DNA from 2 places in the Variovorax sp. ISS6 genome. Region 2 is predicted to be linked to the other one. Evidence: riboswitches for the same ligand, from Rfam matches in the RefSeq annotation. Region 2 holds a riboswitch; the other holds the start of a gene.
The links. A riboswitch is a leader RNA that binds a small molecule or an ion and turns the genes downstream of it on or off. The one in region 2 is predicted to bind glycine.
Positions count from the first base shown of each region.

Region 1: another riboswitch for glycine. It lies ahead of gcvT (glycine cleavage system aminomethyltransferase GcvT); the one in region 2 lies ahead of AC1HIL_RS08370 (D-amino acid dehydrogenase).

Region 1 is NZ_JAWRZC010000001.1:5,217,405-5,226,537, forward strand. Features, by position in the region: gene AC1HIL_RS24230 (amidohydrolase family protein) at 1-915, shown strand, start outside; gene AC1HIL_RS24235 (alpha/beta hydrolase) at 912-1,871, shown strand; glycine riboswitch at 1,894-1,977, shown strand; glycine riboswitch at 1,998-2,104, shown strand; gene gcvT (glycine cleavage system aminomethyltransferase GcvT) at 2,120-3,319, shown strand; gene gcvH (glycine cleavage system protein GcvH) at 3,368-3,739, shown strand; gene gcvP (aminomethyl-transferring glycine dehydrogenase) at 3,815-6,727, shown strand; gene AC1HIL_RS24255 (Crp/Fnr family transcriptional regulator) at 6,733-7,464, shown strand; gene AC1HIL_RS24260 (alpha/beta fold hydrolase) at 7,407-8,972, opposite strand.
Region 2 is NZ_JAWRZC010000001.1:1,817,781-1,826,913, reverse strand. Features, by position in the region: gene rfbD (dTDP-4-dehydrorhamnose reductase) at 1-260, opposite strand, end outside; gene rfbB (dTDP-glucose 4,6-dehydratase) at 257-1,327, opposite strand; glycine riboswitch at 1,588-1,705, shown strand; gene AC1HIL_RS08370 (D-amino acid dehydrogenase) at 1,794-3,101, shown strand; gene AC1HIL_RS08365 (FIST signal transduction protein) at 3,124-4,404, opposite strand; gene AC1HIL_RS08360 (PhaM family polyhydroxyalkanoate granule multifunctional regulatory protein) at 4,445-5,221, opposite strand; gene AC1HIL_RS08355 (aminotransferase-like domain-containing protein) at 5,292-6,734, opposite strand; gene AC1HIL_RS08350 (LysE family translocator) at 6,835-7,434, shown strand; gene AC1HIL_RS08345 (DMT family transporter) at 7,442-8,386, shown strand; gene AC1HIL_RS08340 (aminotransferase-like domain-containing protein) at 8,463-9,133, shown strand, end outside.

The DNA.
Region 1 (9,133 bases), 3.4 Mb from region 2:
CGCGACGCCGGCATCCGCGGCGTGTTCGCGCACGGCTGGCCGCTGGTCGATGGTGCCTCGTGGATGTTCGACAGCGAGCGCGGCCATCCGCAGGACATCCGGCGGCTGCGCGAACGCTACTTCTCGAGCGACGACCAGCTGCTCACGCTCGCGATGGCCGCGCGCGGCCCCGAGATGGCGCGGCGCGAGACCTGGCTCGGCGACCTGCGGCTGGCGCGCGAACTCGGCATCCGCTCGAGCATCCACATGGGTGCCTACGCACGCAACGCCGCCGCGCGCGGCATCGCGCAGATGCACGAGGCCGGCGTGCTCGGCGACGACCTGACCTTCGTGCACTGCTGCTGCTCGCACCCCGACGAGTTCTCGATGATGGCCGACGCCGGCGTCAGCGCCTCGCTCGGCGTGCACTGCGAACTCAATGCGCAGGGCATGGGCGACATCCCGTTCGACCGGCTGCTGGCCGTGGGCATCCGGCCCAGCCTCAGCGGCGACACCGAGACCAAGTGCGCGGGCGACATGTTCACGCAGATGCGCCACGCGCTGGCCTACTACCGCTCGTGGATGGGCGGCGGCCATTCGAAGACGAAGAACGCCCCGGCGACGCTGGGCCTGCGCGACGTGCTGGGCTTCGCCACCCTGGCTGGCGCGCAGGCGAACGGGCTCGCGCACAAGGTGGGCTCGCTCACGCCGGGCAAGCAGGCCGACGTGGTGCTGATCCGCGCCGACGACCTCAACCTGGCGCCGGTCTCGGACGCGGTCGGCGCGGTGGTGCTGGCGGCGCATCCGGGCAATGTCGACAGCGTGTTCGTCGCGGGGCGGCCGGTGAAGCGCGACGGCCGCCTGCTCGATGTGGACCTCGATCGGCTGCGGCAGCGCGCGGCGGACTCGCAGGCCTACGTGCTGGGGCTTCAATGAACGCGCCGCTCGATCCCCAGCTCGCCGCGATCGTCGCGGCGATGCGCGCGAACAAGGCGCCACCGCCGTTCTCCGGAACGCCCGGCGAGGCGCGCGAACGCATGCGCCGCGCGGTGATGGCGGCGCGCGAGCGCACGACGCTGCCGGTCGTGGCTTCCACCGAGGACCGCGTCGCCGAACACCAGGGCCTGCGCGTGCCGGTGCGGGTCTACCGGCCCGTCTCGACCGAAGCGCCGTTGCCGACCGTGGTGTTCCTGCACGGCGGCGGCTTCGTGCTCGGCAGCGTCGAGCTGATGGACGACATCGCGCGCAAGCTCTGCCGCGACGTCGAAGCCGTGGTGGTCTCGGTGGACTACCGGCTGGCGCCCGAGCACCCGTTCCCGGCCGCGCACGACGATGCGCTGGCCGCGACCCGTTGGGCGCTGGACCATGCGCAAACCCTCGGCGGCGATCCGTCCCTTATCGCCCTGGCCGGCGAGAGCGCGGGCGCCAACCTGGCCGCCTGCACCGCGCTGGCGCTGCGCGGCAACGCGCGGCCGCTGGCGGCCCAGCTGCTGGTGGTGCCGGGCCTGGACATGGCGCGCGACGTGGCCGCGATCGAGGCCCGCGGCATCGACTACCCGATGCTCGCGCCCGCCGACCTGCGCGAGATCGCCCGGCTCAGCATGGGCGCCTCGGCCCACCGCGCCGCCGAGGTGCCGCCCTCCCCGCTGCGCGCGGTGGAGCTCGCGGGCCTGCCGCCGACCCTGATCGCCGTCGCCGGCCACGACCCGCTGCGCGATGAAGGCCTGGCCTACGCGCACCGGCTCGAGGCGGCCGGCGTCCCGACCCGGCTGCTGGCCTTCGACGACATGTTCCACCCGTTCTTCGGCTTCTTCGCCCACTCGGCCGCCGCCGGCCGGGCCCATGACGCCATCTGCCAGGCGCTGTCGGACCGGCTGCGGCGCCGCGGCTGAAGCGGCCCGCAATCCACTACACTCGCCCGGGTCAGGAGAGAGCCCCGCACGGGGCCGCCGAAGGCGCAGGGAACCCCCGAACGCTCAGGCAAAAGGACTGACACAGCGCCGGCCCTCGCGGGACGGCGTTTCCTTGCTGGAGAGAGGCCGGTGCCGCAGGCGCCCGGTCCACCGAAGGAGCAAACCCCGATCGTGGGGCGAATCTCTCAGGTAAAGCGGACAGCAGGGGTGGCCCCATGGCGCGAGCCATGGCATTCGATTGCTGCCCCCAGGAGTGCCCCGTGGCTGCTTCCGCCCCCGAATCCGAACTGCTCAAGACCCCGCTGCACGCATTGCACCTGGAACTCGGCGCCCGCATGGTGCCCTTCGCCGGCTACTCGATGCCGGTCCAGTACCCCGCCGGCCTGATGGCCGAGCACAAACATACGCGCGAGGCCGCGGGCCTGTTCGACATCTCCCACATGGGCCAGCTGCGCCTGTCGGGCCCCGACGCCGCGGCCGCCTTCGAGACCCTGATGCCGGTCGACGTGATCGACCTGCCCGCGGGCAAGCAGCGCTACGGCCTGCTGCTCGACGACCAGGGCGGCATCCTCGACGACCTGATGTTCTTCAACGAAGGCAACGGCTCGCTGTTCGTGATCGTCAACGGCGCCTGCAAGGTGGCCGACATCGCCCACATCCAGCAGAAGATCGGCCAGCGCTGCCAGGTGCAGCCGCTGCCCGATCAGGCGCTGCTCGCGCTGCAGGGACCGCAGGCCGCGGCCACGCTGGCGCGGCTCGCGCCCGGCATCGAGCGCTTCGTGTTCATGACCGGCGGCGCCGTGCAGATCGGCGGCATCGATGCCTTCGTCACGCGCAGCGGCTACACCGGCGAGGACGGCTTCGAGATCTCGGTCGCCGCGAAGGACGCCGACGCGCTGGCCCGGCTGCTGCTGGCCCAGCCCGAGGTCAAGCCCATCGGCCTGGGCGCGCGCAACTCGCTGCGGCTCGAGGCCGGCCTGTGCCTCTACGGCAGCGACATCGACACCAGCACCACGCCGGTCGAGGCCTCGCTCAACTGGGCGATCCAGAAGGTGCGCCGCACGGGCGGCGCGCGCGCGGGCGGCTTCCCCGGCGCCGAGAAGATCCTGGCCCAGCTCACCGCCGCCACCGGCGCGGCCGGCCATCTCGACCACGACACGCTCAAGCGCCGCCGCGTCGGCCTGGTCGCGCTCGAGCGCATCCCGGTGCGCGACGGCACGCCGCTGCAGTCCTTCGAGGGCCAGGACATCGGCCAGGTCACCAGCGGCCTGCTGGGCCCGACGGCCGACCGGCCGGTCGCCATGGGCTACGTGGCCACCGCCTTCGCCGAGCCCGGCACCCGGGTGCAGGCCATCGTGCGCGGCAAGCCGGTGCCGATGGAGGTCTCGACGCTGCCTTTCGTGCCGACCCGCTACTACCGCGGCTAACCTACGCCCCGGCATCGGCCACTTTTTATCCACGAGGAGTTTTTCGACATGAGCATCAAGTACACCAAGGACCACGAATGGGTGCAGGCCGAGGGCGGCAACGCCACGGTCGGCATCACCGTCCATGCGCAGGACGCGCTGGGCGACGTGGTCTTCGTCGACCTGCCCGAGGTCGGCAAGAGCTTCGCCCAGGGCGATGTCGCCGGCGTCGTCGAATCGGTGAAGGCCGCGGCCGACGTGTTCATGCCCGTCTCGGGCGAGATCACCGAAGTCAACGAGGCCCTGCGCGCCGATCCCTCGCTCGCCAACAGCGCGCCGCTGGCCGAAGGCTGGTTCTTCAAGGTCAAGCTGTCCGAACCGGCGCAGCTCGACGCGCTGATGGACGAGACCGCCTACGGCAAGTTCGCCGAGGAATCCTGACCCCCTGAAACCGGATGGCCGGACGCGAAGGCTCGCGTCCGGAAGTCCGCTCCCCCTTCTCTTCCCCCGCCCGCCATGCCCACCCCCGCCGCCCTGCCCACCCTGCAAGAACTCGAGAACGCCGAGGAATTCATCGCCCGCCACATCGGCATCGATGCCGACGACGAGGCACGCATGCTGCCCGTGATCGGGTCGGCCACGCGCGCCGAACTCATCGACGGCATCGTGCCCGCGGCGATCCGGCGCAGCAAGCCGATGCGGCTGCCGGCACCGGCCACCGAGGCCGATGCGCTGGCCGAGCTCAAGGCGATCGCGGCGAAGAACAAGGTGTTCCGCAACTTCATCGGCCAGGGCTACTACGGCACCCACACGCCGGGCGTGATCCTGCGCAACATCCTCGAGAACCCGGCCTGGTACACGGCCTACACGCCCTACCAGGCCGAGATCTCGCAGGGCCGCATGGAGGCGCTGGTCAACTTCCAGACCATGGTGTGCGACCTCACGGGCATGGCGATCGCCAATGCCTCGATGCTCGACGAAGCCACCGCGGCCGCCGAGGCGATGACGCTGGCCAAGCGCAGCGTGAAGAGCAAGAGCAACGTGTTCCTGGTCTCGGGCGACTGCCATCCGCAGACCATCGAGGTGGTGAAGACCCGCGCCGCGCCGCTGGGCATCGAGGTCAAGGTCAGCACCGCTTCCGAAACCCTGCCGCACCTGATGGCCAGCGGCGAATTCTTCGGCGTGCTGGCGCAATACCCGGCCACCACCGGCCACGTGCACGACCTGCGCCCGCTCGCGGGCCATGCGCATCAGTACGGCGCGGCCTTCTGCGTCGCGGCCGACCTGCTGGCGCTGACCCTGCTCGCGCCGCCCGGCGAATGGGATGCCGACATCGTCTGCGGCACCACCCAGCGCTTCGGCATGCCGCTGTGCAACGGCGGCCCGCACGCGGCCTACCTGGCCTGCCGCGACGACTTCAAGCGCTCGCTGCCGGGCCGCCTGGTCGGCGTGAGCGTCGACACCCATGGCCGCCCTGCCTACCGCCTCGCGCTGCAGACGCGCGAGCAGCACATCCGGCGCGAGAAGGCGACCTCGAACATCTGCACCGCGCAGGTGCTGCCCGCCGTGGTCGCGAGCATGTACGCGGTCTACCACGGCCCCGACGGCCTCACGCGCATCGCGCAGCGCGTGGCCGCGCTCACCGCCATCCTCGCGCGCGGCCTGGCCCAGATGGGCCGCGAGCCGGTCAACGAGACCGCCTTCGATTCGCTGACCATCCGCACCGGCGACGACACCGCGAAGATCCTCGAGCGCGCGCAGGCCGCCAACGTGAACCTGCGCCAGCGGCTGCAGCAGCACCTGGGCATCTCGCTCGACGAGACCAGCACGCGCGTCGACGTCGAGACCCTGTGGGCGCTGTTCGTGCCCGCCGGCACGCCGATGCCGCGCTTCGAGGAACTGGCCGCCAACACCGCGCCGCGCATTCCGCAGGAACTGCGCCGCGCGAGCGCCTTCCTGTCGCACCCGGTGTTCAACACCCACAAGAGCGAGACCGCGATGCTGCGCTACATCCGCAGCCTGTCGGACAAGGACCTCGCGCTCGACCGCAGCATGATCCCGCTGGGCAGCTGCACCATGAAGCTCAACGCGACCAGCGAGATGATCCCGATCACCTGGCCCGAGTTCGCGAACATCCATCCCTTCGCGCCGGCCGAGCAGCTGCAGGGCTATGCCCAGCTCGACGCCCAGCTGCGCGCCTGGCTCTGCGAAGCCACCGGCTACGCGGGCATCAGCCTGCAGCCCAATGCCGGCTCGCAGGGCGAGTACGCGGGCCTGCTGGCGATCCGCGCCTTCCACGAGGCCAAGGGCGAGGGCCACCGCAACATCTGCCTGATCCCCTCGTCGGCGCACGGCACCAATCCCGCTAGCGCGCAGATGGTGGGCCTGCAGGTGGTGGTGACGGCCTGCGACGCGCAGGGCAACGTCGACCTCGACGACCTGAAGCGCGCCTGCGAGAAGCACGGCAAGAACCTGGCCGCGGTGATGATCACCTACCCGAGCACGCACGGCGTGTTCGAGACCCGCGTGAAGGAGCTGTGCGAGCTGGTGCATGCGCACGGCGGGCGCGTGTATGTGGACGGCGCCAACATGAACGCGCTGGTGGGCGTGGCCGCGCCGGGCGAGTTCGGCGGCGACGTGAGCCACCTGAACCTGCACAAGACCTTCTGCATCCCGCACGGCGGCGGCGGCCCGGGCGTGGGCCCGGTCTGCGTGGTCGAGGACCTCGTGCCCTACCTGCCGGGCCATGCGACCGCGGGCGTGTCGGGCCATGGCGTGGGTGCCGTGTCCGCGGCGCCGCTGGGCAACGCGGCCGTGCTGCCGATCAGCTGGATGTACTGCCGCATGATGGGCGCGAAGGGCCTGCAGGCCGCGACCGAGACCGCGATCCTCAGCGCCAACTACATCAGCGCGCGGCTCAAGGACCACTACCCCACGCTGTACGCGAGCCCCAACGGCCACGTCGCGCACGAGTGCATCCTCGACCTGCGCCCGCTCAAGGACACCAGCGGCGTCACCGCCGAGGACGTCGCCAAGCGCCTGATCGACTACGGCTTCCATGCTCCCACGCTGAGCTTCCCGGTGCCGGGAACGCTGATGGTGGAACCGACCGAGAGCGAGCCGCTGGCCGAGCTCGACCGCTTCATCGAGGCGATGATCGCCATCCGCGGCGAGATCCGCCGCATCGAGGAAGGCGTCTGGCCGAAGGACGACAACCCGCTCAAGCACGCACCGCACACGGCCGCAAGCCTGCTCGGCAGCGAATGGGGCCATCCCTATGCGCGCGAGCTCGGCGCCTTCCCGCTGGCCGGGCTCAAGGACGCCAAGTACTGGCCGCCGATCGGCCGCGTCGACAACGTCTACGGCGACCGCAACCTGTTCTGCAGCTGCGTGCCCGTGGGCGAGTACCAGGAAACCGAAGCGGCCTGAGCCGCATGGACCCCGGCGAGATCGCCACGCTCAAGTCGCGCTGGCGCGGCTGCGTCTGGGCCCACACGCTGAGCGACGACGAGGCCGAAGTGCTGCTGCCGCAGCTGCGCTTCGTCGAACTCGCCGCGGGCCAGGCCATCTGGCACCGCGGCGATCCGGCCGAGCACTGGGTCGGCATGGGGCGCGGCAGCATGAAGCTGTGCACCACCTCGGCTTCGGGCAAGCCCGTGACCTTCATGGGCCAGGCCTTCAGCTGGGTCGGCGAGGTCGAGCTGATCCGCAACGAACCGCGCTTCTGCGATGCGGTCGCGCTGTCCGATGCGGTGGTCATCAAGATGCCGAAAGCGGCCTTCTTCCACCTGCTCGACGGCAACCGCGCCTTCAACCGCTTCGTGCTGCAGCTGCTGAGCGAGCGGCTCACGCAGTCGATGGCCGTCACGCTGTCGGACCGCACGCTCGACCCGGTCGCCAAGGTCGCGCAGAGCCTGGCATCGCTGTTCAGCCCGGCGGGCTTTCCGCCGCGCTCGCTCGAGCTGCAGGTCTCGCAGGCCGAGCTCGCGCTCTACTGCAACATGTCGCGCCCGCGGCTCAACGCGGCGCTGCGGCGGCTCGAGGCCGAGGGCCTGCTGACGCTGGGCTACCAGGTCGTGACCTTGCGCGACCTCGATGCGCTGCGCGCCTACCGCGCCGCGCCCTCGGCCGCGAGCGGCAGCCACACGCGGCCCGAGACCGCATAGGCGTTGTCGCCGGCGATGCCGGCCACCGGTGCGCCCGAAGCAGGCGCCCAGACGTACTGCGCATGGGTGGCGAACAGCGCCACGCCGAGCTCGTCGCCGGGCCGCAGGCGCGCGGCCACGCCGCCGAGCGCGATGCGCTGTCGCCCCGGCGGCGCGGGCACCACCTGGTCCGACAGCAGCATCAGTTCGCCGTTGCGGCGCAGCGCGAGCCCCACCAGGGCCACGCCGGGTCCGCCGGCCGCCCGCACGTCGAGCTCGGCCTCGGGCACGCCGGCCAGCACCGCGCCGCGTGGCGCATCGGTGGGCAAGGGAACGAAGACCGGCGCCGGCGAACCGGCGCGCACCTCGGTCCGCGCGAGTGCCGCGCCGAACTGCGCCGCGATCGGCGCCGTGCCCTCGAAGGCCGTGCCGTCGTAGAGCGCGATGCACAGCTGGGGCACCAAAGGCGCGGACGGCTCGATGTCGCGCAGCTTGGCATCGAGCCAGCCGAGCATCGCGTCCATGGCATCGACGCTGCCGCAGCGCGCGGGCTTGTCGCGCTGCCCCGCGCGCGGATTCACATGGCCCGAGCGCAGCACCATGAGCCGCACGTCGCCGCCGCCGGCCTTCAGCTGGCGCCAGTTGCGCAGGCCCTCGTCCATGTCGAACAGCACGTCCTCGCTGGCCTGCACCACCAGCGCATCGACGCGGCGCGACGGCTGCCCGGACCAGCTCAGGCCCGAGGGGCCGTGCGCCTGGTAGGCATCGCGCAGCCGCTGCGCGTCGGCGCCCATGTCGTTCCAGGCCCAGACACCGGGCTTCGGTGCCGTCTCGCACAGCGGCCGCAGCAGCCCGCCGTCGCGCACCTTGCCGCGCTGCGCCATGAAGCATTCGAACTGCACGAAGCCCTGCTTGAGCACGCCCTGCGGCGCCAGCGAATGCTTCAGGTCGTACCAGGTCATCGACGGGATCGCGGTCGCGATGCGCGGCTCGAGTTGCGCGAGCTGCATCTGGTAGCCGCCACCGTACGAGCCGCCGATGCTGCCGATGCGCGGCCTGCCGTCGGCGCCCTTGCGCAGCGGCAGTTCGCGCTCGGCCCAGTCGATCAGGCTGCGGATGTCGGCGATCTCGGCCCGCGGATCCATGATGCGGCTGTCGCCGCCGCTGTCGCCATGGCCGCGGTGGTCGAAGCTGATCACCGCATAGCCGCGCTCGACCAGCGTGGGCACGAGGCGGTCGACGCGCGACCAGTAGCTCGCGCCCGGGTCGGTGTCGCGCGGCGGCAGTTCGCGCAGCCGGCCGAGGCCGAAGCCGCTCGCATGCAGCACCAGCGGATAGCCGCCCTCGGGCTTCGCATCGGGCAGGAACAGCGTGAACGCGACCTTCGTGCCCCTGGCCGCGTCGGCGCCCGCGAGCGGATCGGGCACCGTCGATTGCAGCGCGTGCTGTTGCACCGTGGCCGCGTGCGCCGCCGGCAAGGCCAGGCAGGCGGCGGCGCACAGCGCGATGGCGTGGATCAGGGTCTTCATGTCTCGTTCGTTCCTCGTCGTGTCTTTCGAAGCACGCGACTCTAGGAACGAGGGCCGCCGCTGTTTGTCCCCGCGGGAACAGATGCAACACGGTGGCTTCTGGCGGTTCTAGTGGTTAACACCGCCTCGAATCACATTCATTGACGGATTGAAAACTTCGC
Region 2 (9,133 bases):
ACGCCGGGCGAGGTGGCGTTGAGCTTGCGCGCGAACTCGGTCTCGCTCTCGGCCTTGTCGACGGCGGTGTGGGCGGCGGCATTGACGACCACGTCGGGGCGCACCTGCCGCACGGTGTCGGCCAGTTGCTCGGGCCGGCTGAAGTCGGCGTGGAAGTCGGTGCTGTCGAAATCGAGCGCGACCAGCTCGCCCAGCGGTGCGAGGCTGCGCTGCAGTTCCCAGCCGACCTGTCCGCCCTTGCCCAGCAGCAGCAGCTTCATGCGGAAGCCTTCGCGTCGTACTGCTTCTCGACCCAGGCGCGGTAGGCGCCGCTTTGCACGTTGCGCACCCAGTCGCCGTTGGCGAGGTACCACTCGACCGTCTTGCGGATGCCGGTGTCGAAGGTCTCGGCCGGCTTCCAGCCGAGCTCGCGCTCTAGCTTGCGCGCGTCGATGGCGTAGCGCCGGTCATGGCCAGGGCGGTCGGTGACGTAGCTGATCTGTTCGGCGTAGCCCTTGCCGTCGGCACGCGGACGCAACTCGTCGAGCAGCGCACACACGGTCTTCACGATCTCGATGTTCGGCTTCTCGTTCCAGCCGCCCACGTTGTAGGTCTCGCCGAGCCGGCCCGCTTCGAGCACGCGACGGATCGCGCTGCAGTGGTCCTTGACGTAGAGCCAGTCGCGCACCTGCATGCCGTCGCCATACACGGGCAGCGGCTTGCCGGCCAGCGCGTTGACGATCATCAGCGGGATCAGCTTCTCGGGGAAATGGAAGGGGCCGTAGTTGTTCGAGCAGTTGGTGGTGAGCACCGGCAGGCCGTAGGTGTGGTGCCAGGCGCGCACGAGGTGGTCGCTGGCGGCCTTGCTGGCCGAGTACGGGCTGTTGGGCTCGTACTTGTTCTCCTCGGTGAAGGCCGGGTCGGTCTTCGAGAGCGAGCCGTAGACCTCGTCGGTCGACACGTGCAGGAAGCGGAAGGCCGCCTTCTGGTCGGCCGGCAGCGCGTTCCAGTAACCACGCACCGACTCGAGCAGTCGGAAGGTACCGAGCACGTTGGTCTGCACGAAATCCTCGGGGCCGTGGATCGAGCGGTCCACGTGCGACTCGGCCGCGAAATTGACCACCGCGCGCGGCTTGTGCTCGGCCAGCAGGCGGTCGAGCAGCGCGCTGTCGCCGATGTCGCCCTGCACGAAGACATGGCGCGGATTGCCCTTGAGCGAAGCCAGGGTCTCGAGATTGCCGGCGTAGGTGAGCTTGTCGAGGTTCACGACCGGTTCGTCGCCTTGCGCGATCCAGTCGAGGACGAAATTGGCGCCGATGAAGCCGGCGCCGCCGGTAACCAGGATCATGGAGTCCCCTGTGCTGTGTGATTGCTGAGTCGCGTGGTCGAAAGCCCGAAGCCGCGCGGGCGCGGCCGGGCGTGGATTATCCCACCCGTGCGCAAGGCCGAATCCCGGGGTTGGCCGGTGCCCGCGGCCCGCCTACAATCGCCACCCATTGCAGGAGAGCGGGCCGCATGCATCGCGCAGGCAGCCCCACCGAAGGCGCAAACTCCCATAAACGCTCAGGTCGGCTCCACGCTTCGCGCGGGACCTGTACTGCAACCACTGAAACGCCGTCTGGAGAGCCAGCACATCGCCCATCGCGGCCGTGCTGCGCCGAAGGAGCAAGTCCGCTGCGAGGTGCAGCGGATGAAACTCTCAGGTACCGAGGACAGGGGGAGCGGCAATTGGACGGCCGTCCGGTTGCGCGCTATCTATTCAGTAGCACAACCTTCACGCCGTTCAAGCGCTTCGACCTCGAAAGGTACTTGAAATGCGCGTGATCGTATTGGGCGCCGGCCTGCTCGGCGTGACCTCGGCCTACTACCTCCAGCAACTCGGCCACGACGTGACCGTGATCGACCGGCAGGCCACGCCGGCCGCCGAGACCAGCTTCGCCAACGGCGGCCAGATCTCGGTGAGCCATGCCGAGCCCTGGGCCAATCCCAGCGCGCCGCTCAAGGTGCTGCAGTGGCTGGGCAAGGAAGACGCCCCGCTGCTGTTCCGCATCCGCGCCGACATGCGCCAGTGGCTCTGGGGCCTGCAGTTCCTGCGCGAGTGCACGCCCGCGCGCACGCGCCACAACATCGAGCAGATCGTGCGCCTGGGCACCTACAGCCGCGACACCCTGCAGCAGCTGCGCCGCGACACCGGCATCCGCTACGACGAGCGCACGCAGGGCATCCTGCACTTCTACACGACGCAAAAGGAGTTCGACGGCGCCCTCGCGCCCGCCGAGCAGATGCGCGCGCTGGGCTGCGAGCGCCAGGTGATCTCGGCCGACGAGGCCGTGAAGCTCGAGCCCGCGCTGGCCCATATCCGGCCCCGGCTCGCCGGCGCCACCTACACGGCCGAGGACGAATCGGGCGACGCCAACCGCTTCGCGCGCGAACTCGCGAAGCGCGCGGCCGAGGCCGGCGTGAAGTTCCTGATGAGCCACACCATCACCGCGCTGCGCGAGGTGGGCGGCGCCATCGACCACGTCGAGGCCACCGATGCCGAGGGCCGCTTCCAGCGCATCCGCGGCGATGCCTTCGTGATGGCGATGGGTTCGCTGAGCCCGCTGCTGGCGGCGCCGCTGGGCATCCGGCTGCCGATCTATCCGGCCAAGGGCTATTCGGTCACGCTGCCGGTCAAGGACGCGAGCAAGGCCTACCAGGTCTCGCTGACCGACGACGAATACAAGCTGGTGTTCTCGCGCTACACCTCGGAGTCGGGCGACCGCATGCGCATCGCCGGCACGGCCGAGCTCAACGGCTACGACCGCGACCTGAACCGCGTGCGCTGCGAAGCCATCGTGCGCCGCGTCGAGCAGCTGTTCCCCGGCGCCGGCGACACCGCGCAAGCCCAGTTCTGGACCGGCCTGCGCCCGGCCACGCCGAGCAACGTGCCGCTGATCGGCCGCACCAAGCTCGCGAACCTCTACCTCAACACCGGCCACGGCACGCTCGGCTGGACCCATGCCTGCGGCTCGGGCAAGTCGATCGCGCGCATCGTGAGCGGGCTGGCGCCGGAGGTGGATTTCGCGTTCGCGGGGATGCCCAGGGGCGTTGCAGGCGTTGCCCAGCCCGCGCTGGGCTGAGCCTCCGAAGCAAGGCGGACGCTCAGTCGTCCGCCGTGAACACCGTCAGCACCCCCGTGTAGCCATACACGTGGTGCCGCGCGATCTCGCCCGCGGCGAAGAAGCCGACCAGCGGCACGTCGCCCAGCGCATGGCGCACGATCTGCAGCTCGGCGCCGGGCGCGCCGAAGTGCGGGCCGCCGCGGCCCGAGCAGCTCACGTAGACGGCGCCGGCGATGCGCCGCGCGGGATGCGGTGCCGCCTCGGCCTCGCCGGCGGCGACGGCGCGCGCGGTGGCCAGGGTCTGTTCCTCGGGCTCGAGTTCCTCGCGGATCTCGGCGCAGATGCGCATCAGGTCGGCGCGCGCGGCCTGGGCGTTGCGGCGGCAGAAGCTCAGGCGCATGCCGGCCTCGGCCACGTCGGCGATCGCGATGCCGCGGCGCGTGGGGTCGAGGCCGATGATGTGGCGCACCAGCACGTCGGCGCCGAGGTCGCCGGTGCGGCGGATGCCGTCGCTGCCGGCATCGACCAGGCCCACCAGGGTGGCGCGCACGGCCTCGATGGCTTCCTGCGGCCGCTCGAGCGAGACCTGCAGGTCGGCCAGCAGCACGTCGAGCGCGGGCTCGCCGTCGAGCTGCAGCACCAGGTTGCCGTCGGCCTCGGTGATCTCGCGCTCGCGCGCGCTGCCCGAGCGCAGCGGCTGGCAGCCCTGCGTGACGCGCGACACCAGCCGCACGCCCTCGCCGAACACCACGCCCGACAGGCCGCCCGAGAACACGCCGCCGGCCGCGCCCTGGCCGCGGATGTTGCCGTTGCCGCCGACCGCGAACTGCAGCGCGCCGCCGCGGCCCGACGAAAGGCCGCCGAACAGGTAGCCGGTGTCGGTGCGCCCGGCCATCTCGCCGATGAGCTCGGTCAGGTCGGGGGTGGCGGGATCGGCATGCACCAGCGCCGTGTGGGCCTCGAAACCGCTCATCTCGGAGCTGGCGAGCGGCGCCACGCCCGAGAACACGCGGTACTGGTCGCTCGGCAGCGCGCAGAGCATCAGGCTCAGGCCGGGTTCGTCGAAGTACTCGGCATTGTTGGCCGACACGCCGACGCCGACGGTGCCGGCCCAGTCGGTCACCTCGGGCAGCTCGGCGCTCAGGTGGTCGAGGATCTCCTGCGCGTCGACCGCATAGTGGTCGGTGATGTAGAGCAGCCCGAGGGTGGGTGCCGAGGCGTAGTCGGGCAGCGCCATCTGCGCACGCAGCTGGGCCAGCACGAGGCCGGCCGCCATGCGCCATTGCGGATGGGTGGCGTGACCGGAGGGAAACAACTTCATCGTGCCAACCTGCTTCGTTCGATGTTCAGGACAAGGCGGCTCAGCGTCGGCCGCCCGTTCGCTTGCGGGCCGCGGGCGCCGCGGCCGGCTTCTTCGCCGCCGGTCGCTTGGCGGCCGTCGAGGCCTTGCGGGGGGTGGACTTGCGCGAGGCGCTCGCGGTTCCCATGGCCTTGCCCACGGCGTCGGCCAGCGGCTGGGTCACGGCCGGCATCTTGAGCTGGGCCGCGTCCTGCAGCGCGGTGCTCGCGATCTGCTGGAACTGCTCGGTCAGCGAGCCCCACCACTTGAGCGGGTCGACCGCGCCGCCGGCGGCATCGCCCGCGGCGGACTTGGCCGAGGCCTTGGCGGCCGGCCTGGCCTTGCGGCGCGGCGGCGGTGCCTCTTCCTCCTCTTCTTCCTCCTCCGCGTCGAGTTCCTCTTCGTCCTCGAGCTCGACCTCGGGTTCGGGCGCCGCGGCTGCCGGCGCCGGGCTGACCGCCGCGGCCGCCGCATTCGCCTGCCGCGTGAACGCGCCCGCGAGGTCCTCCATGCGCACGTTCATGCCGCGCAGGGTGGACAGCGTCATCTTCTGCACCTCCAGCGCCTGAATCGTGGCCTTGAGCGCATGGCCGTTCTGCTCGAGCCAGTACTGCACCGTCTTGAGTTCCTGGATGCGCTTGTCGACCTCCTCGACGCTCATGGTGGGCGCCACCCAGCTCGCCATGCTCGGGATGCCGGGCACGGAACCGGCGCCGCTCGCGCCGGCCGCGAGGTTCTTGAGGAAGTCGAAGCCGGGTACGAACTGGCTGAAATCGAAGGGTTGGCTGGCTTTGTTCATGCGGCAGGTCTCCGGTCTGGCGGGTGTTGTGCTGCCAGCTTACTCCAAGGCAGGGCCCGCCCCGCCCGACTCAAAGCTCGTCGCGCGTCCTGGCGAAGACCTTCCAGAAGCTCGCGTCCTGCGAGCTGGCGAAGTTGATGCGCATCAGCGTGGTGGGCGGCCGGCGGGCATGGAACAGCGAGCCCGGCGCCAGCAGGTAGCCCTGGTCGAGCATGCGCTGGGTCAGCACGTCGGTGTCGACGCCGGTGTCGACCCAGCCGAACAGCCCCGCGGGCTCGGACGCGAAGGTGCAGCCGTGCGCCAGCACCAGCTTGGCGGCGCGCGCGCGCGCGCCCTCCAGCCGGATGCGCACGCGCTCCGAATGGCGCCGCAGCTGGCCCTGGTCGATGCACCACGAGAGCGCCCGCTCGAACAGCGCGGGCGAGGTCAGGGTGGCCAGCAGCTTGGTCTCGAGCAGCCGCTCCTTGAGCGCGGGCGAGGCGGCCAGGAAGCCGATGCGCCAGTTGGGCGCGAGGATCTTCGCGAAGCCGCTGACGTAGATGGTGCGCTGCAGCCCGTCGAGCGCGCTGAGCCGGGTCGCGTGCTCGGGCGCGAGGTGGCTGTAGGTGTCGTCCTCGACGATGTGGAAGTCGTGCTCGTTGGCCAGCTTGAGCACGCGGTGCGCGCTGTTGGGCGACAGGCTGTAGCCGGTCGGGTTGTGCAGCACGCTCACGCTGACGAACAGCTTCGGGCTGTGCAGCGCGCAGTACTGCGCCATCACGTCGAGGTCGGGCCCGTCGGCGCGGCGCGGCACCGGCAGGATGCGCATGCCCAGCGCCTCGAGGCGCGCGAACTCGAGCGCCCAGCCGGGCTCCTCGACCATCACCGGATCGCCGGCGCGCAGCATGGTGCGGCTCACGATGTCCAGCGCATGGGTGGCGCCGATGGTGGTCACGATCTGGTCGGGCGCGGCCGGCACGTTGATGCCCACCAGCTTCTGCGACAGGCTGCGCCGCAGCGCCGCGTCGCCCGCGGGCTCGCCGTACTGCAGCGACAGCTCCTGCAGCATCGCGGTGCTGGTCATGCGCCGCACCGCCGTCGGCATGAACGAGGAGTCGAGCCAGTCGGGCGGGAACACGCCCATGCCGGGCTGCGGCTTGTCGCTCGGGCGGTGGAACATGCTGCGGATCAGCGAGCTGGCGTCGGCCGGCGTGCGCGAGGCCATCATCTGCGTGACCATCGACAGCGCGCTGACCTGCAGCGGGTCGCCGGGCGGCTGGGCCGGGTCGCGGCCGGGGTCGCGGCCCGAATCGCGCACGAAGAAGCCGCGCTGGCGCCGCGCCTCCACCAGCCCGAGCGCCAAGAGCTGGTCGTAGGCGGCCACCACGGTGTAGGGGCTCACGCCCTGCTGGCGCGCGCACTCGCGCACCGAGGGCAGCCGCGCGCCCGGCAGCAGCAGCCGGTTGCGGATGCGTTCGGCCAGGCGATCGGCCAGCTGGGCGGTCAGCGACTGGGACGAGGTTCGTGTCAGCATCGACGTTCGATCTGTGTTGTACGCAAGCCCGATACAGATTGGCTGTGTGTACGGCCATCTGTACTGGAACTGTAATGGTCCAAAGTTTAGAGTGTGTGTCATGAACTGGCAAGAATTCACCGCCCTGCTGGTGCTGGCCACGGCGATGAGCTTCTCGCCCGGCCCCAACACCACGCTGTCGACCACCCTTGCGGCCAACGGCGGCCTGCCGCGCGCGATGCGCTTCGTGGTCGCGGTGCCCGTGGGCTGGACCCTGCTGCTCGCGCTGTGCGCGGCCGGCCTGGGCGCGCTGGTGATGGCGGCGCCCGCGCTGCGCTGGGCCATCAAGGCGCTGGGCATCGCCTACCTGCTGTACCTCGCGTTCAAGCTCGCCACCAGCACCACGCTGGGCCGCGCCGACGATGCCAATCTGTCGGTCGGCTTCGTGCAGGGCGTGGCACTGCAGTTCCTCAACATCAAGGCCTGGCTGCTGGCGCTCACGCTGGTGGCCGGCTGGATCGCGGGCCAGGCCGAGCCGCTGCACCGCTTCGCGATCGTCGCGCCCGTGATGCTGGTCTACGCCTTCGCGAGCAACTTCACCTATGCGCTGGCCGGCGCGCTGCTGCGCGAATGGCTGTCGAAGGGCCAGCGCCTCGCCTGGTTCAACCGTGCGATGGCCGCCGTGCTGGTGCTCACCGCCTGGTGGATGCTGCGCGTCTAGGTCCGCCATGAAGATCAAGGACGAAACCCTCGGCATGTGGCTCGGCGTGATCGGCGTGGCGCTGTTCGCGGTCACGCTGCCGATGACGCGGCTGGCCACCGGCACGCAGGCGCAGCCGCAGCTCTCGCCGTGGTTCGTCACGCTCGGCCGGGCCGCGCTCGCGGGCCTGCTGTCGGCCGTGTTCCTGCTGGTCACGCGCTCGCCGCGGCCGGCGCCCCACCAGTGGAGGCCGCTGGGCATCGCGGTGCTCGGCAACTGCATCGGCTTTCCGCTGCTGCTGGCCTATGCGCTGCGCGTGGTCACGGCCAGCCATGCGGCGGTGGTGACGGCGCTGCTGCCGCTGGTCACGGCCGCGGTCGCGGCCTGGGTGCTGCACCAGCGCGCGCGGCTCGGCTTCTGGCTCTGCGCCATCGCGGGCAGCCTGCTGGTGGTGGTGTTCTCGCTGGTGCGCGCAAGCCAGAACGGCCACGGCTTCGGCTTCGAATGGGCCGACCTGCTGCTGGTCGGCGCCGTGATCGCCGCCTCCTTCGGCTACATCTACGGCGCGCAGGTCACGCCCGCGCTCGGCGCCGAGCGCGTGATCTGCTGGGTCTGCGTGATGGCGCTGCCGGTCACCCTGCCGGCCACGCTCGTGCTGTGGCCCGTGCAGCCGATCGCCACCGCCTCCTGGCTGGGCTTCGTCTACGTCGGCATGTTCTCGATGTGGATCGGCTTCTTCGCCTGGTACCGCGGCCTGGCCCTCGGCGGCGCGCTGCGCGTGAGCCAGACGCAGCTGCTGCAGCCCTTCCTCTCGATCCTGGTGTCGATCCCGCTCCTGGGCGAGCCGCTCGACGTGGTCACGCTGGGCTTCGCGGCCGCGGTGGTGGCCACGGTGGTGGTCGGCAAGCGGCTGTCGCAGCCGCCGGCGCCCGCCGCCCCCGCCATTCGCGGGCCCGTCGGCGCCGTGGACTGATCGCGCCCGCCGTCTTACCCTCGCATCCGCACCCCGTTCGTTCGCATCGCCCCTCACCGTCAGAAAGAAGACTCCCATGAACTGGAAACTCGCCGCCCGCGCCGCCAAGATGAACCCGTCGGTGCTGCGTGAAATCCTCAAGGTCACCGAGCGCCCCGGCATCATCAGCCTGGCCGGCGGCCTGCCCTCGCCCAAGACCTTCCCGATCCAGGCCTTCGCCGACGCCTGCGCCGAGGTACTGCACAACGACGGCCAGGCCGCGCTGCAGTACGCCGCCAGCGAGGGCTTCGCGCCGCTGCGCCAGGCGGTGGCCGACATGCTGCCGTGGAACGTCGATCCCTCGCAGGTGCTGATCACCACCGGCTCGCAGCAGGGCCTCGACTTGGTCGCCAAGGTGCTGATCGATCCGGGCAGCAAGGTGCTGGTCGAGACCCCGACCTACCTCGGCGCGCTGCAGGCCTTCGGCCCGATGGAACCCAACCCCGTGGGCGTGGCCAGCGACGACGACGGCGTGATCGTCGAGGACCTGGTCGCCAAGGCCAAGGATGCACGCTTCATCTACCTGCTGCCCAACTTCCAGAACCCCACCGGCCGCACCATGACCGAGGAACGGCGCGCCGCCGTGTCGGCCGCCGCCGCCGCGGCCGGCCTGCCGATCGTCGAGGACAACCCCTACGGCGAGCTCTGGTTCGACGAAGCCCCGCCGCTGCCGCTGGCCGCGCGCAACCCCGAGGGCGTGATCTACCT